DNA from 4 places in the Paenibacillus sp. Leaf72 genome. Region 1 is predicted to be linked to each of the others. Evidence: riboswitches for the same ligand, from Rfam matches in the RefSeq annotation. Region 1 holds a riboswitch; each other region holds the start of a gene.
The links. Region 1 has a riboswitch for cyclic di-GMP ahead of ASF12_RS23760 (condensation domain-containing protein). Riboswitches for the same ligand answer to the same signal wherever they lie in the genome.
Positions count from the first base shown of each region.

Region 1 (3,583 bases):
AGCGGCTTATTGAACTCCCTCACGAGCTGGCGGATCATGTAGATGAGCTGCGCCTTCAAGCGTTTAATGAAGGAGCTTTCATACACATTGGCATTGTATGCTAGCTTCATCACCATCTCTTTGCCAGGCCCAGCGAGAAGATTAAGATCATAATTGCTTTTTTCGAAAATATGAATGTCACCCATCGTAAATCCCAGACTCTGCTCGTCACTTTGTTTGCCGGCCTCTTGAAGCGGATAATTCTCGAACACAACAATATGATCAATTAACGTCTGCTGGCCTATTCGGCTCTGGATATCATAGAGCGGCACGTATTGATGCGCTTCGGTTTGCACTGAAAGTCTCTGCATTTCCGATACTAATTGCTTGAAGGTCATATCCGGTACGATCTGGACACGGGTTGGGATTACGTTGATAAACAGGCCCACCATACTCTCCACACCGCTAATCTCAGCGGGACGACCCGATACAACTGCTCCAAACAACACATCGCTGCTGCGCTGATAACGGCTAAGCAGTATAGCCCAAACGGCTTGAATCGCCGTGCTTAACGTAACCTGCTGCTCTCTTGCCAATCTAGAGAAAGCCTCACTGTCTTCCTCTCCAAGCTTAAAATGAAGCTCGCCTGACGAATAGCCTTCCTTATGGCGTCTGCTGCGCTGCTCGGCGAAAGACTCCTGCCCTTCAAATTCAGCTAAATAGCTCGACCAAAAGACAAGCGAAGCCTCCTTATCCTGCTTGCCAAGCCAGTTGATATATTCCTTATATGGTTTCGAGACGGGCAGCTCGTATGGCTTATGATTCAGCAAGGCGCTGTATATCTGAAACAGCTCCTTTACAATAATACCAAAGCACCAGCCGTCCAGCATGATGTGGTGATAGCTCCATATCCATTCATACGTGTCCTCAGCTGTCTTAAAAACGGTCGTCCGCATTAAAATATCTTTGGACAGATCAAATACCAGCATTTTATCCTGCTGCTTGAAGGCAGCAAGCTGTCGCTGCTGCTCCTCACGCGGCTGATCACATAGATCAATTTCCTGAACGCGGAACGCTCGCTGCTTGAATACAACTTGAACCGGCCGGTTGATTTTCTCGTGCAGGAATACGGTACGAAAAATATCGTACCGATCCATCAACACGTTCATGCTTTGTTCCAGCAACTCTTTGCGAAAAGAGCCTTTCACCGAAATGGCCAGCTGTTCCATATAATAGCTCTGTCCGGGGTGCAGAAGCGTGTGAAACAGCATGCCCTCCTGCATAGGCGATAAAAAATATATATCTTGTACTTGCTCCTTCTGAAAAGTAATCCCGTTCACCTGTGCTTGGCCTCCTTCTATCCATTCCGCAGCAAGTTAAACTGCGCGCTAATTCATTCTCTTAGCCAAACTTCTCTGCCAGCATGTCAAAAATATCTCCGACCTCTTCGAGCTGCAATTCGCTCGCCGTAAAGTCGCTAGGTGTGAAATCTCTGTCTGTCTTGGCTGTACAATGCTGAATTAATACAAGCAAATGATGGTGGAAGCGATCCATCAGCTGATCTATCGTAGCTCGCAAATATTGCTTTTTATTGTAGGCGCAAGACACAACGAGGCGTTCGCCTCTTACCATACCGCTTAAGCTGAGCGCATACAGCGCTTCAGATTCCGGGCTTGTTTGCGCGCCCATATCGTATACGGATGGTGAAAGCAAGTCTGTTTGCACCTCGCTGTCGAATTGCCCCAAATAGTTGAAGCTGATTTCCGGTTTGAATGAGAAGGTGAGCCCTGCTTTATGCTCATCAGCTGCCAAATATCGCAGCAGGCCATAACCGATTCCCTTATTGGGAATATGGCGCAAATCTTCTTTCACCCGTTTTATTTGATAGGCTAAATCGTCCGTATAGCTCATGTCGAGCACAACCGGATATTGGGAGGTAAACCAGCCTACCGTTCGTGATACGTTAATAGCTACAGCTACCGGCATAATCACCTCCAGCTTGACTACTGAATCGGCTGGTTTGCCATTTTGCTGGACAACGGTTTTGTTCCCTTCCTGCTGCAATCCATTCCCTCATGCGATCTAAGCTTGAGAAAACCGCTCAAATTGGCAATACTCGTTCCGAGGTAAAACTGCTCGGTATACCAAATTCGTTTTTGCGCATGTGTTAATGGATAATAAAAACGTTTCATCAAATTACCCCCAATAACTTGTTTTGATAAATAAAAAACTGCCCGGATTTTGGACAGTCTGCTCCCATTTTCCAGCAACCTGTCAACCGTAGCATCGTCTGATGCTTTAGGCCATGGCTTTGCGTCCCTATGTTTCCATAGGTATGCCTTTATCCATTTTATGTTTGTTTTATTCCATTCCTAATCTATAAACAATCCGTTCATCAAATAGTTACGTTTTTTACATTTTTTTATATTTTCATTCGACAAAAAGTTTTTGGGAGAGGGGTCCTATTAATATGAAGAGAATGAAAGTCTATGGGAGGAGACGAAACTTGGATAGACTAGAACGAAATAATCCTGCGCAGATTTATCTTCCTTGATACGTAACGCTATGAAAATTTTAAAACAAAAAAGCCGCCATTTAGGCGGCATCAGGCTGTCGAGAAGGTCTCGACAGCCATCTTTATAAGCATTCAGTTTAACGCATCACCGCGTTTCTGTGGTATCGATTTTTCCTTTATTGTCTAAAAGGTTCGGCATATGTATTCACAAGATAATGGGCGTCCAGCCATTGATCCGCTTATTCTTTTCAAGATCATCTTTCTGGGCTATTTCTTCAGGTGTCAGCTTTATGGAAAGAGCAGCTGCAGCATCCTCAATATGCGATATTTTTGTAGCACCAACAATAGGTGAGGTTACAGGTTCTTTCTGAAGAGTTTCAGGCTTTTATCAATCTCGCTCATAATGGCCTTTCGAGAAAGTCCGGCACCGTTTGGACCTGCGTGCGCCCATTCAACTTAGTAGCCGGCACGATTTCATCCCGATTTGCATATTCCTTTAAAGCAGGTCCAATAACCGCCTCACTTGATCCGGCTGAATATACATTAGCTGTATCAAAAAAATTGATACCAAGCTCTAGTGCTTTTTTAATAACGGGACGACTGTCTGCTTCATTAATAATCCATTGATGCCCTCCTTGCACGGCTACTCCGAAGCCCATACAGCCCAGACAAATTCGGGATACTTCCAAGCCCGTATTTTCGAGTTTCACATATTCCATTTGATTGTTCCTCCATTTATTCATTATTTTTCAACAAACGTTTTACAAATAAAGTGAACAGCAGCAAGGAAATTGCAACGGACAAAGCGCTGACCGTGAATAACGCCTGATAGCTCATGTACTGGGAAACCCAGCCTAGCACGATCGCACCGAGCCCGATGCCAAGATCATTAGCGGTCGATATCGAGGCGTTGGCAACTCCGATTCGCTCTGGATGGGCCAGACGTATCGTTGCCGCTTGAAGGGCCGGCTGCGCGGAGCCAAACCCGATGCCATATAAAATCGCCGCAACAAGCACACCGACTAAGCCGGTCGACATGCTGAGCACAATCAAGGCGCCAATCGTAATGACAAGGGCTGGTACGATAAC
Region 1 is NZ_LMLV01000031.1:78,076-81,658, reverse strand. It holds gene ASF12_RS23765 (non-ribosomal peptide synthetase) at 1-1,319, opposite strand, end outside; partial or broken gene ASF12_RS23760 (condensation domain-containing protein) at 1,381-1,947, opposite strand; cyclic di-GMP riboswitch class I at 2,242-2,329, opposite strand; partial or broken gene ASF12_RS23755 (aldo/keto reductase) at 2,870-3,213, opposite strand; gene ASF12_RS23750 (MFS transporter) at 3,230-3,583, opposite strand, start outside.

Region 2 (3,583 bases), on a different contig from region 1:
CAAAATCGTTCTGAATAAGCTTAAGCTCCTTCGTAATATCTTTGGAAATGATATCGGTCTGGCTCGACAGCTTGCGAATTTCCTCCGCTACTACAGCAAAGCCTCTGCCATGCTCGCCTGCACGCGCCGATTCAATCGAAGCATTCAGCGACAATAAATTCGTCTGTGTGTTCAAATCCTGAATGCCGCCCAAAAACTTCGTTACATTATTGTAGCGCTCATTGATTTGGTCGAAGGACTCGGTAACTCGGGCAAATTGCTGCACCGTCTGATTCACCATCTGCACAACGCCCTTCATATCGGTGGAGCCTATACGCGATGACTCTCTCATTTCTTTCATGTCGCGATTAATATATTCGGTTGAAGCCGCAATTTGCTGCGAGCTTGCCGATATTTGCTCCGTTACGGCCGAGATCGAAGTTGCATCATCATACTGGGTCATCAAAATCGTTTTGCCGTTGCCAATCTCTTCCTTCACCTGCTCGGAAGCGTTCTGATTGCGAACAATCATATCGCCCATATTGCGCGAGGCTTGCAGAACAACCGTGCTTACATCCATAGTCGAACGAAGGGTGTCACGAAGCTCACTTCCCATTTGCGCCAGCGAGCGGTCAATTTGACCAAATTCATCTTGGCGATCCAGCTTCTCATCATAGGTGAAATCGTTATTTTGATAAGCGGTAATACGCTTCATTAAACCAACGATGCCTTTTTTTACATTCCGGCTTAACGAATACGACATGAGGAACGGCAGTACTGCCAGCAAAACAATATTGATGATAATAATCGTATTGGCAGCTGCAATACTTTTATTTAATGTCTCCTGTGTAGCGACCGTATCCACTTCGAGCCAATTTTCTACCGTTTCATTCGCAAAGCTGAGAACAATCGTATATGTACTGACAAGCTGTTTGACCTTGGCGGAGCGGTCTTCAATGGTTAGCAGGCTGTGATTGCCGTTTTCTTTATTAAGCTGCTCCAGTGCAAGGCCAAACACATTGCCTTGGTTCGAATAGGCGGTGCCGTTATCCCCGTGAGGATATTTTTCATCCAGGTACGCTAGTGTAACCTTCAATTTTTCTACCCGCTCGGGCATCGACTTAAGTGCCAAGTTGATTCCATCGTCGCCGGTGCTGCCGTTTTCTACGGCATCAATCATCGAAAGCAGCGTGCGCAGCATCGAATCCGATATCCCTTGATATTCTTTTTTGGCCTCCTGAAGCTCATTTGAAGCTTTCACTGCACTTCTAACCGAAGCATTTTGCATAAAAATCCACCCGCCAGCGACGACGTTGAACAAGGTGATTAATGAAGTGATAAACAACAGCTTCGTTGTAACCTTTTGTTTCTTCAAGAAATCAGAAATCCTTGATGTCCATTTTAACCATTTTGCCTCTCTCAATCGGTTAATCATCATTTTCTCTCCATCTCTCCTATTACACTGAAAAAACAAAAGCTATCCAATCACCGCGACGAATTGAACAGCTGAATCAGCCTATAGTCCTGTACCGGTGGTTTGGCTGCCATAGTTCAATACCTTAGGCCCATAACTTTGCGCCCCTATCTTTCAATAAGTTTGCCTTTTTCAGTATGTAATTTTCTATTTATTTCGACACTTTTAAAGTATAATTTAGGAAAACCTTTTTGTAAATTATAAAAAGCGAGATTATCTGACATGATACTTTGAAACTAGTGCCTAACAACGTTATAATATTAGCGAATGCTAGCTATTAATGAGATTTTAGGGGGGACAAGATGGATTTTCGACTAGATTTAATTGAGGATAAAATCGAATTTTTTGAGGCTTTTGACTTACGTACGCTCGAAAAGCACATTGACCAGCAAATTGAAGCGAATAAAGCACTGCTATTACAAGTTCATGCGATTAGTCATCATGCGGTGTTTCATCCCGATCGCGGGAAAATGCTGTACAGCGCAGTCGTTCATTTTAAAGTTAAAAAATAGGCCAATTCGGGCATTTGAACGCTGCCCGAATTTTTTTCAAAAAAATTTAAAAAAGGTATTGCATCCTCCTAAAGTTCTGTGGCATAATACATCTTGTGTCCGATACATAACCGCGCCGTTGTAGCTCAATTGGTAGAGCAACTGACTTGTAATCAGTAGGTTGGGGGTTCAAGTCCTCTCGACGGCACCATTTTTTTCCCGGGACGTAGCTCAGCTTGGTAGAGCACCTGGTTTGGGACCAGGGGGTCGCATGTTCAAATCGTGTCGTCCCGATATTTTATAAGTTGTTTCAAGCAGGCCCTCTAACTTAGAAGGGTTTTTTATTTTTTTCATTAAAAATAAACCGCGCTTAGCTGGAAGTTTTGCTGCCCCCGCTAAGCGCGGCTTTTCTTTTGCCCCAATAGATTCATTAATGATGCTGCCGAATCATCGCCTCTGCGGTGAGCAGCCCTGACATGGCAACCATCGGCGTTCCCCCGCCGGGATGGGTCGTTCCGCCCGCAAACCATAGTCCGCGCAAATCCGCACGATTGGACGGCCGCAAAAACGTCTGCTTTGCTGAATTCGAGGAAATGCCATAGATGGCGCCGCGAAATGCCGACGTATCCCGCTCCAAATCCTCCGGTGTATACAAAGCAAGCTGCTCTGCTTCCCGATCCAGTCCCTCCAAGCCATAGGCAGCCAGCTGCTTCAACAGACGGCCCTGATAGCGCTCCGCCTCCCGCTCCCAGCTCCAAGCGTCCGACGTATACGGGGCATTCGCCAAAATAAACAGGTTGCTGCCTCCTTCCGGCGCCAGTTCCTGTTCCATATAGGCGGAACAGCATACATAAATCGCAGGATCGGCAGGAGCCTCGCGGCGCGCGAAAATCGCCGAAAATTCCTCCCCATACCTTTCCGGATAAAATACAGTATGATGCAGCAGCTTATCGTAACGTCTGCGTATGCCTGCAAGAGTGACAAAGCCGGACAGAGAAGGCTCGTAAGTTGAAATATGGCGATTCGTCATGGCAGGCCGCAGCTGCTCGCCGAGCAAATCGCGGCATACGGACAGCACATCTCCGTTCGCGAGCACCAGATCGGCTGGCACAAAACCGCATTCCGTCTCTACTCCGCTTACGCCGCCGCCTTTTGCAGCAATGCGCTGCACACGCACCGAGGTGCGTATTTCCGCCCCCATTTCCTCCGCAAGCTGGCGCAGACCTTCAACGATGCTGTAGGTGCCGCCTCGAACACCAAAAACGCCAAGCTCTGTCTCGACATGCGGCAGCATCGCGAAGATTGCTGGCGCCCGATCAGGAGCTGATCCGACATAGGTCGCATAACGTCCAAACAAGGCCAGTGTGTTGGGATGGCGAAAATAGCGGCGCAGCAGCATAGCGGCAGCAAGTCCTCCCGGTCCGGCGCCTACAACAGCAACATGCCTGGTCTTCATTTATAGTCTCTTCCTTCCCATGCTAGAATCAGCTTTCTATAAATGCCCGTCATAGACGGCTCGATCCGCAAATTCGCCTGAGCCGCAGCCGGTTATATCGCAAAATCGCTATAAACGGCAAATTGGCCGCCAGCGCGTAGCCTACCATTAAATAGCCATACAAAGGCTCGTTCCAGATGAAAA
Region 2 is NZ_LMLV01000033.1:111,501-115,083, forward strand. It holds gene ASF12_RS27850 (methyl-accepting chemotaxis protein) at 1-1,354, opposite strand, end outside; cyclic di-GMP riboswitch class I at 1,508-1,591, opposite strand; gene ASF12_RS27855 (YrzA family protein) at 1,756-1,965, shown strand; tRNA gene ASF12_RS27860 (tRNA-Thr) at 2,080-2,155, shown strand; tRNA gene ASF12_RS27865 (tRNA-Pro) at 2,165-2,238, shown strand; gene ASF12_RS27870 (phytoene desaturase family protein) at 2,375-3,400, opposite strand; gene ASF12_RS27875 (hypothetical protein) at 3,450-3,583, opposite strand, start outside.
Region 2: linked by a shared signal. The riboswitch ahead of ASF12_RS27850 (methyl-accepting chemotaxis protein) and the one ahead of ASF12_RS23760 (condensation domain-containing protein) in region 1 are both predicted to bind cyclic di-GMP.

Region 3 (3,583 bases), on a different contig from region 1:
TAAAGCGATTGCCGGATATATTCGAATTATCGAGGAGCATGCGCAGGCGGAAGAGGCTTATTTTGCCTTAATGCAGCTGTATGCGTCTAAAGGGAATCATCTTATGGTTAATCAGCAGTACAATGCTTTAACCGCCGCGCTGATGGAGGAATTGAACGAGCAGCCAAGCGCATACATTACAGAATGGTACAAAGATTGGAAAAGCGGCGTTAATGGTTTGTAGACTGGTGAAGGAAACAAAATGGTAAATAATTGGAGGGGCAAGCGAGTGCTATTGACTTTTTAAACCATAGCCCTCATAAATAGCTCTCCAATCCAATGGCCGTGCCATTCTTCTTTCTACTTGCTCGAGAGGCTTAAAACCATACTTGGCATATAAAGTCTGAGCATCTTTTGTACCTAGATTAAAGCTTGTTCCTTTTAGTTTGGGGTGCTCCAATATGGTTTCTAATAGCCACTTGCTAAGTCCTATACCTCGAAACTCGGGTATAACAAATACATCCCCTAACCAGGAAAAGCGGACAAGGTCGGTGACAACTCGCGCAAAACCAACTAGCTTCGCTTGTTCCTTAAGCGGATTCCCCTGATAAATGCCGTAGCACAAAATGGAGTGTTCAATGGCTGCTTGTACAAGTTCTTTGTCAATTCCGTTTGCCCAATAAGATTCCTCGTTTAGAAATTTATAAATCGTTTCAATATCCAAATAAGCTTTATTTGTGCTAATTGTAAATCCGTCGCTTCTAGTCCAAAGTTTTTGTTCTTCCAAAGGGCTGCAGTCCTTTCTGAGTATTCCTTTGAATTATCATACTGTTGAAGGAATAAAAATTCAATATTCTATGCGGCCTATTATTTTGTAAGTTTTGCGAGATTAAACAGAGATTTTGTCGAGAAATTGTAGAGTTGCCCTATTTATAATGGAGGAGTAGGTGAAAATGGAGACGGACAAGCTTTACGAGCTTCATTTTCAAAAAAATAGCATGTCCAAAGGAATGGTTGAAGAAGATGATGATAACCGAGAAGCGGCAAATGAATGTCATTCGCCATTTTCGCTATCCTGAGCTGGCTTGCTGTATAAGCGAGGGAGCCCAGCACCTACGACAGCTGAATTTGAATCAAATGACCGATTACACCATCGTTCGTGGCTTTTATACCCATCATAGAGGTCATTTTATTGGCATTACAGCTACTTCTGAGGGGCCTTTGTTTTTTTATGACAAGCAGTATTTTCAGCTTTCGGAAGGGAAATTTATGATTACTCTGGAGCATGATGATAAGCGGAACACGTTTTCTTTTTGGTGGGACGGGGTGGAAATATGCCGCCTGAACTACCAGCGTCAGCTTTATCGGTACAATGAGGGAATCGTAGATGATGGTATTCGTGATTTTTTTGCGTGGCTTTATTTGTCGACAGGACCAAGGAAGTTTTGGAGATTCCAAAAGTTTTACACGGTCAAAAGCAGCTAAACGCTGTTTCGGGTATCGGAATTTTATCAACCGACATAGGATTGATAAAACGCATGATGGAGTTGAAGCGAGATGGGCGCAGAACATTTGAAAGAATTTCAAAGCTTGAAGCACGAAGATGAAATGCGGTATATGCTCCTGCTTAGAGACGTAAAGGGCATGCTTAAAGAGCGGAAGGAAGAGCCTTTTATGAAACGGTTAAAGCGGAGATGGATGAAGAAAAACCAGAAAATACAAGCCTCAGCCTGGAAATAAAAAAGATTTAACGTATTGTTTATTGCAAATAATGGGTATATACTAGAGATAATCATAGTTTAATATAAGGTAGTTTTTCTACCTAACACCACTTACAAAACTTTACACGATAACGGCAAACCTGTCGAAAGGCAGGGACGCAAAGCTAAAGGGCCTTCTCTATTATTAGATGGCAGCCTAGCCACCGAAGGGAGTTTTTTTTATGCGCAAAAGTTTAACGGTTATGATTTTGCTGGCGTTGATTCTGTCCGTGTTCCCTCAAGCAACTGCTCAAGTGGCAGCGGCAGCTGGGACAAGCTGGCTCGACGAATCCAATGTGGATAAAGGAAGCATCGGCATTCGTTATGAGGTCAAGTCAGGCGTAGATACAAGGCTGGTTGTAGCCAAAGACGGCAAAAATTATACGTATGCGCTCCGGACAAACCAGACAGAAGAATGGTTTGCGCTTCAACTGGGCAATGGAGATTATACGATTTCATTATTGGAAAACGTAAGTGGTACCAAAAAATATAGAGCAGTTCATACAGGCAAAGTTACCTTGAATTTGAGTGACAGCAGCCTCGTCTATTTGAACTCCATTCAAAATATTGATTGGAGCAGCAACAGCAAAGCGGTTAAGAAAGCATTGGAACTGACTAAGGGAGCAAAGACGGATACCGAGAAGGTAACGGCGGTTTACAATTATATTGTAGCGAATATTTCTTACGATCATCAGCTTGCGGCTAAGGTGACCAACGATTATTTGCCTCAAATCGATCGTACCTTTAGTTCGCAGAAAGATATTTGCTACGGCTACGCTGCATTAATGGCAGGCATGCTTCGCAGCTTGGACATTCCGGCCAAGATGGTGACGGGCAAAGCGTCTGATGTATCAAATTATCACGCCTGGAATGAAGTATATTTGGACGGCAAATGGATCACGATCGATACGACGCTTGATGCTGGCCTGAAGAACAGCAAGAAAGCGGGCAAAATGATTAAAGACAGCTCGCGTTATACGGCTGCTAAAGTTTATTAAACGGAAATAAACACATATAACTCAATAGGTACACACAGAAGCTTCGTCTATCCTTCATCGGATGGACGAAGCTTTTTTGCAGTTATTTAGCTGACGGATAAAGGGGAGGCTTGTAAAGTTTTTGTACAGTTGGGCTGGATATAATTTTCTTATTTGAATACAAGGAGGAAGAGGATGGAAAATGACGTGGTATTTGTAAGGTAATGTTTTTGTACTAGGCATTATCGGTATTCACAACAAGAGAGAAACTAGAGGAGATAGAGAAAAAGAGAGGATTGATGAGATGCCCGCAAGTAGACAGAGAGCGATCAGGCACAAGATTTCCTGGATCATGCTGCTCGTTTTGCTGCTGCAAGCTGCATTACAGCCATTCGCAGCACCGGTACAGGCAGCAGGACCGATTACAGGGCTGACTTTTACAAAGACAGCCAGTGTGAGCACTGTTAATGTAGGAGATACCTTCAAGTATACGATCTTGTATCAGGCAGATGGAGCGACTCATGTCGGTAAGAATGTAACGATTGTTGATACAGTACCGGCACAATTTGAAATTGTAGATGGCTGGGAGGATGGAGGCTGGGATACGAAAAATGGCCAAACTCTAACCGTCAATGCACATCCATTGCCTTCCGGTACTTCGGTGAAGCTGGAAATTCCCGTGAAAGCGAAGCCGACTGGCTCAAGCTCGGTTGTGCCTACGACGAATACGGCGACGATTACACTCGTTGATTCAGCGGAAAGTACAACGGCATCGGCGAATGTAACGATTAACGCGGACCCGAATCCGGTAGCTACACCGACGCCTACAGCAACACCGACGGCGACGCCAACTGCTTCGACCTACGA
Region 3 is NZ_LMLV01000035.1:367,862-371,444, forward strand. It holds gene ASF12_RS32905 (response regulator) at 1-223, shown strand, start outside; gene ASF12_RS32910 (GNAT family N-acetyltransferase) at 272-766, opposite strand; gene ASF12_RS32915 (hypothetical protein) at 1,003-1,464, shown strand; cyclic di-GMP riboswitch class I at 1,824-1,908, shown strand; gene ASF12_RS32925 (transglutaminase-like domain-containing protein) at 1,922-2,737, shown strand; gene ASF12_RS32930 (SdrD B-like domain-containing protein) at 3,021-3,583, shown strand, end outside.
Region 3: linked by a shared signal. The riboswitch ahead of ASF12_RS32925 (transglutaminase-like domain-containing protein) and the one ahead of ASF12_RS23760 (condensation domain-containing protein) in region 1 are both predicted to bind cyclic di-GMP.

Region 4 (3,583 bases), on a different contig from region 1:
TTTAGCGTATCTCCTATCCGCGCAGTGTCGGTTGTCGGCTTTTTTATGTCGGTCATGAGCCTCGTGTTCGCCCTTTATGTATTCGTCAGGCATTTGCAGGGAAACACGGTATCCGGCTGGAGCTCGATGATTCTTTCGATTTGGTTCATTGGCGGCATTCAGCTGCTGTGCATTGGACTAATTGGCGAATATATCGGCAAAATTTACATTGAAACGAAGAAACGCCCGAAATACTTCGTGGAAACCGTGCTGCATAACGTTGTGCCAGCGGAAACGAAATCGCAGCAATTACAAGAGACGAGGTGACGAATGGAATCGCTGCTGCTTAAAGCAAAATCGAATACGCAAGTTTTGATCTTCCTGCTCTCCTTGTTTGTCATTACGAGAATATTGCTTTATTTTGCAGGCTTTCTCGGCATGAATCTGTTTCCGAACTATCAAATTCCGCCGGACTATACGGTCGTGCAGGGGCATGATTTCACATCGAGCCAGCTCTCGATCCAGACGGATATTTCACAGCTGAAGAAGCCGAGCTTCGAGGATCTAAGGAAATTTGACAGCGTATGGTACTTGGGAATTGCCGAAAATGGCTATGATACGTATAACATCAACGAATCGCATCCTAGTGCAAATTGGGTGTTTTTCCCTTTATACCCTTTGTTAGTCTTTTTGGTGGAGTCTATTTCTAAATACGATGCGACAGTCGTGGGATCGGTTTTATCGAATTTGTTTTTGCTCGTATCACTTTTTTATTTTTATGGCATTTGTTTAAAAAGAGGACTGAAACAGGAGCACGCTCAAGTCGCGGTGCTGCTGCTGCTCATTTTTCCGACCGCCATCTTCTATGCCGTGCCTTATACAGAGAGCCTGTTCCTCATGCTGTCGCTAATGACCGTCTATTATGCGATGCAAAAACGATATTTTCTCGCGTTTCTGTTCGGGGGCTTGTCCGCTGTGACGCGCAATTTGGGCTTCGTCAACTTGTTTTTCGTTGTGGGTACGCTGTTGATCGAACACAGGCTGTACCGTTTCAAGTGGAAGGACACGAAGTATTTAGGCTATGCAATCATTTCGGCGCTGCCGCTAGCCGGTTATCTGTTGTACATGAAATGGCTTACTGGCGATATGCTGGCTCCGATTACCGAGCAAAGCATCAACTGGTATCGCAAGACGGTTGCTCCGTTCTCGAACTATATTCATTTTATCCAAAAGCCTTATTTCTCAGGAAATGGCGGCTGGGAAAATGGCCTGCTTGCCTTTATTATCGCGAATGCCGTCCTCGTCATTTTTGCTGCCTTTCTTATTATGCGCTGGAAAGATATTCGCCGTAATGCTCATGAATGGCTGTTTTTTGCCTATGGATTGCTGCTTATGCTCATTCCGTTCGCCAGCGCCGAATTTTTGCAGAGCATTCCACGTTATGTCATGGTGGCGTTCCCCTTCTACATTTATTTTGCGGATGTGCTGAAAAATAATAAGGCGCTGCAAATGTTTTATTTCATGATGTTTTTCCTGCTTCATATTGTGTATGCGATTTGCTACTTTAATGGATATTTTTTCGTTGTATAAATTTATGAAAAAATAAATTGACGAAATTTGCGCTTAAGGTGTACAATAGCACCATATTACTTTAGCTCGTACTTTATACCTAGATCGTTTAACGAAAAGGCAAACTCAGGGAAACCTGATGTGCGCAAAGCTACAGGGGCTTCATTCCTAACGGAATATGCTCGCCAGCTACCGAATTCAACATCGATTCTTCCTTTATTAATCAAGGTAGACTTTGTTCTTTCGGGAGCAGGGACTATCTTTTTTTTATTGCTTACACGAAAAGGCAAACTCAGGGAAACCTGATGTGCGCAAAGCTATAGGGGCTTCATCCTTAAACAGGATATGCTCGCCAGCTGCCGAAGCCCGACATAGCCTCCTTTGCCTGATGAAGGTGCGGCGTGTTCTTCGGACCACGACCATCATTCGCTCGGGGGAGGAACTTACTATGAAAACTACAAAATTCGCTCTTACACTCCTTATGCTCGCTTCGACATTACTCTGGGCACTCCCTGCTAGCGCGCAAACCAACTTTTACAACGGAGCATGGATCGGCACTTGGCCGAACCAAAGCTTGAACAACATCGCTGCCTACGAGCAACTAATCGGTGGACACCAAGATGTTGTACATACTTTTGTCAACTCGAACCAAGGGATTAATGAATGGAAGGGCTTTATGGACTATGTAAATAATAATGGTTCGATTAACCTACTTACCCTTGAGTTTAAAAATAAAAATTACAAAGAATATTCGACTGCTGATATTAATAGAGGCGTAGTAGACGCTTACCTGAAACAAACGGCAAAACAACTGGTTAACTGGCAAGCAGCTAACAAAAACCCTGAAATTTGGCTTCGCATTTTCCACGAAGGCAATGGCAACTGGTACGGCTGGGGCGTTGGCGACAGCACAGTTAACACAAACGAGACTTACAAAGCGGCATTCCAACGTGTCGTTACGATTTTCAGAGAGCAAGGCGCAACGAATGTGAAATTCATGTACAACGTAAACGCTGAAAATGTTGGCAAAAACGCATCGTTTACAGCTATGTACCCAGGCGATGCTTACGTAGACCTGCTTTCGATCGATGGCTACAACTTTGGAACGAAAGAATCGTGGAGCTCGTGGAGAAGCTTTAACGACGTATTCTACGCTTCGTACCAAGCGCTGACAAGCATTTCGAGCAAGCCGATCATTATCGCTGAAACTGGCACAACAGAAAGCGGCGGCAGCAAAAACGAATGGGTTATTGATGCGATGAATCAAGTGCAATCGCCAGCGTACAGCCAAATTAAAGGCTTGATCTGGTTCAACGAGAACAAAGAGCTGGACTGGCATATCGATTCGTCGGCTGATAGCCTGAGCGCTTACCAAACGCTGCAAAAAACGCTTTAAAAGATTAGACGGGGCTAGTCGTCAAGTCCTGGTCTCAACTCTATCAAACACTGGCTGATATAATACTAAATAGGTATTCTGAGAAAACTCTAATTTCGCGTAAACCGCGTAAAATTAGAGTTTTTTCGCTTTTTTTCTACACTTTTGCCAATAAGATTACAATGTTAAGAAGAAAAATTAACTTTTAAAGGGGCAAGGATTGTGATAAGATAACTTTGAATTTGAGCCTTAGCCGCCAAAAATATCATATTTCCGGCCGATTTAACAAATATCGACAGCGAAATTAGACAGTATAGTCAATCCATGTTGTAGATTAGTCAGAAAAGGAATGGAATTATGGCGAATAAATAGAGCGCAAAGGATTGGGGTTATTTGAAAACAAAAGCTAGGTACATATTAACAACGCTATCCATTGCTATCATGATCGTGTATCTAGTATGGAGACTTGTACAAACACTCCCATCTGGCTGGTCATTAATTTTTGGATCGTTGTTACTATTTTTTGAAATCATTTCTATTTTTCAATCCGTTTTATTCCACATTCTTCTGCTAAAACCCACTGAAAGAAAGCCTGCGCCATTACCTGACAACCTTTATTCTGTGGATGTTACGATCGCTACCTACAATGAACCGCCATCC
Region 4 is NZ_LMLV01000016.1:7,805-11,387, forward strand. It holds gene ASF12_RS18165 (glycosyltransferase family 2 protein) at 1-306, shown strand, start outside; gene ASF12_RS18170 (mannosyltransferase family protein) at 310-1,569, shown strand; cyclic di-GMP riboswitch class I at 1,658-1,745, shown strand; cyclic di-GMP riboswitch class I at 1,824-1,912, shown strand; gene ASF12_RS18175 (glycoside hydrolase family 26 protein) at 1,997-2,944, shown strand; gene ASF12_RS18180 (glycosyltransferase) at 3,365-3,583, shown strand, end outside.
Region 4: linked by a shared signal. The riboswitch ahead of ASF12_RS18175 (glycoside hydrolase family 26 protein) and the one ahead of ASF12_RS23760 (condensation domain-containing protein) in region 1 are both predicted to bind cyclic di-GMP.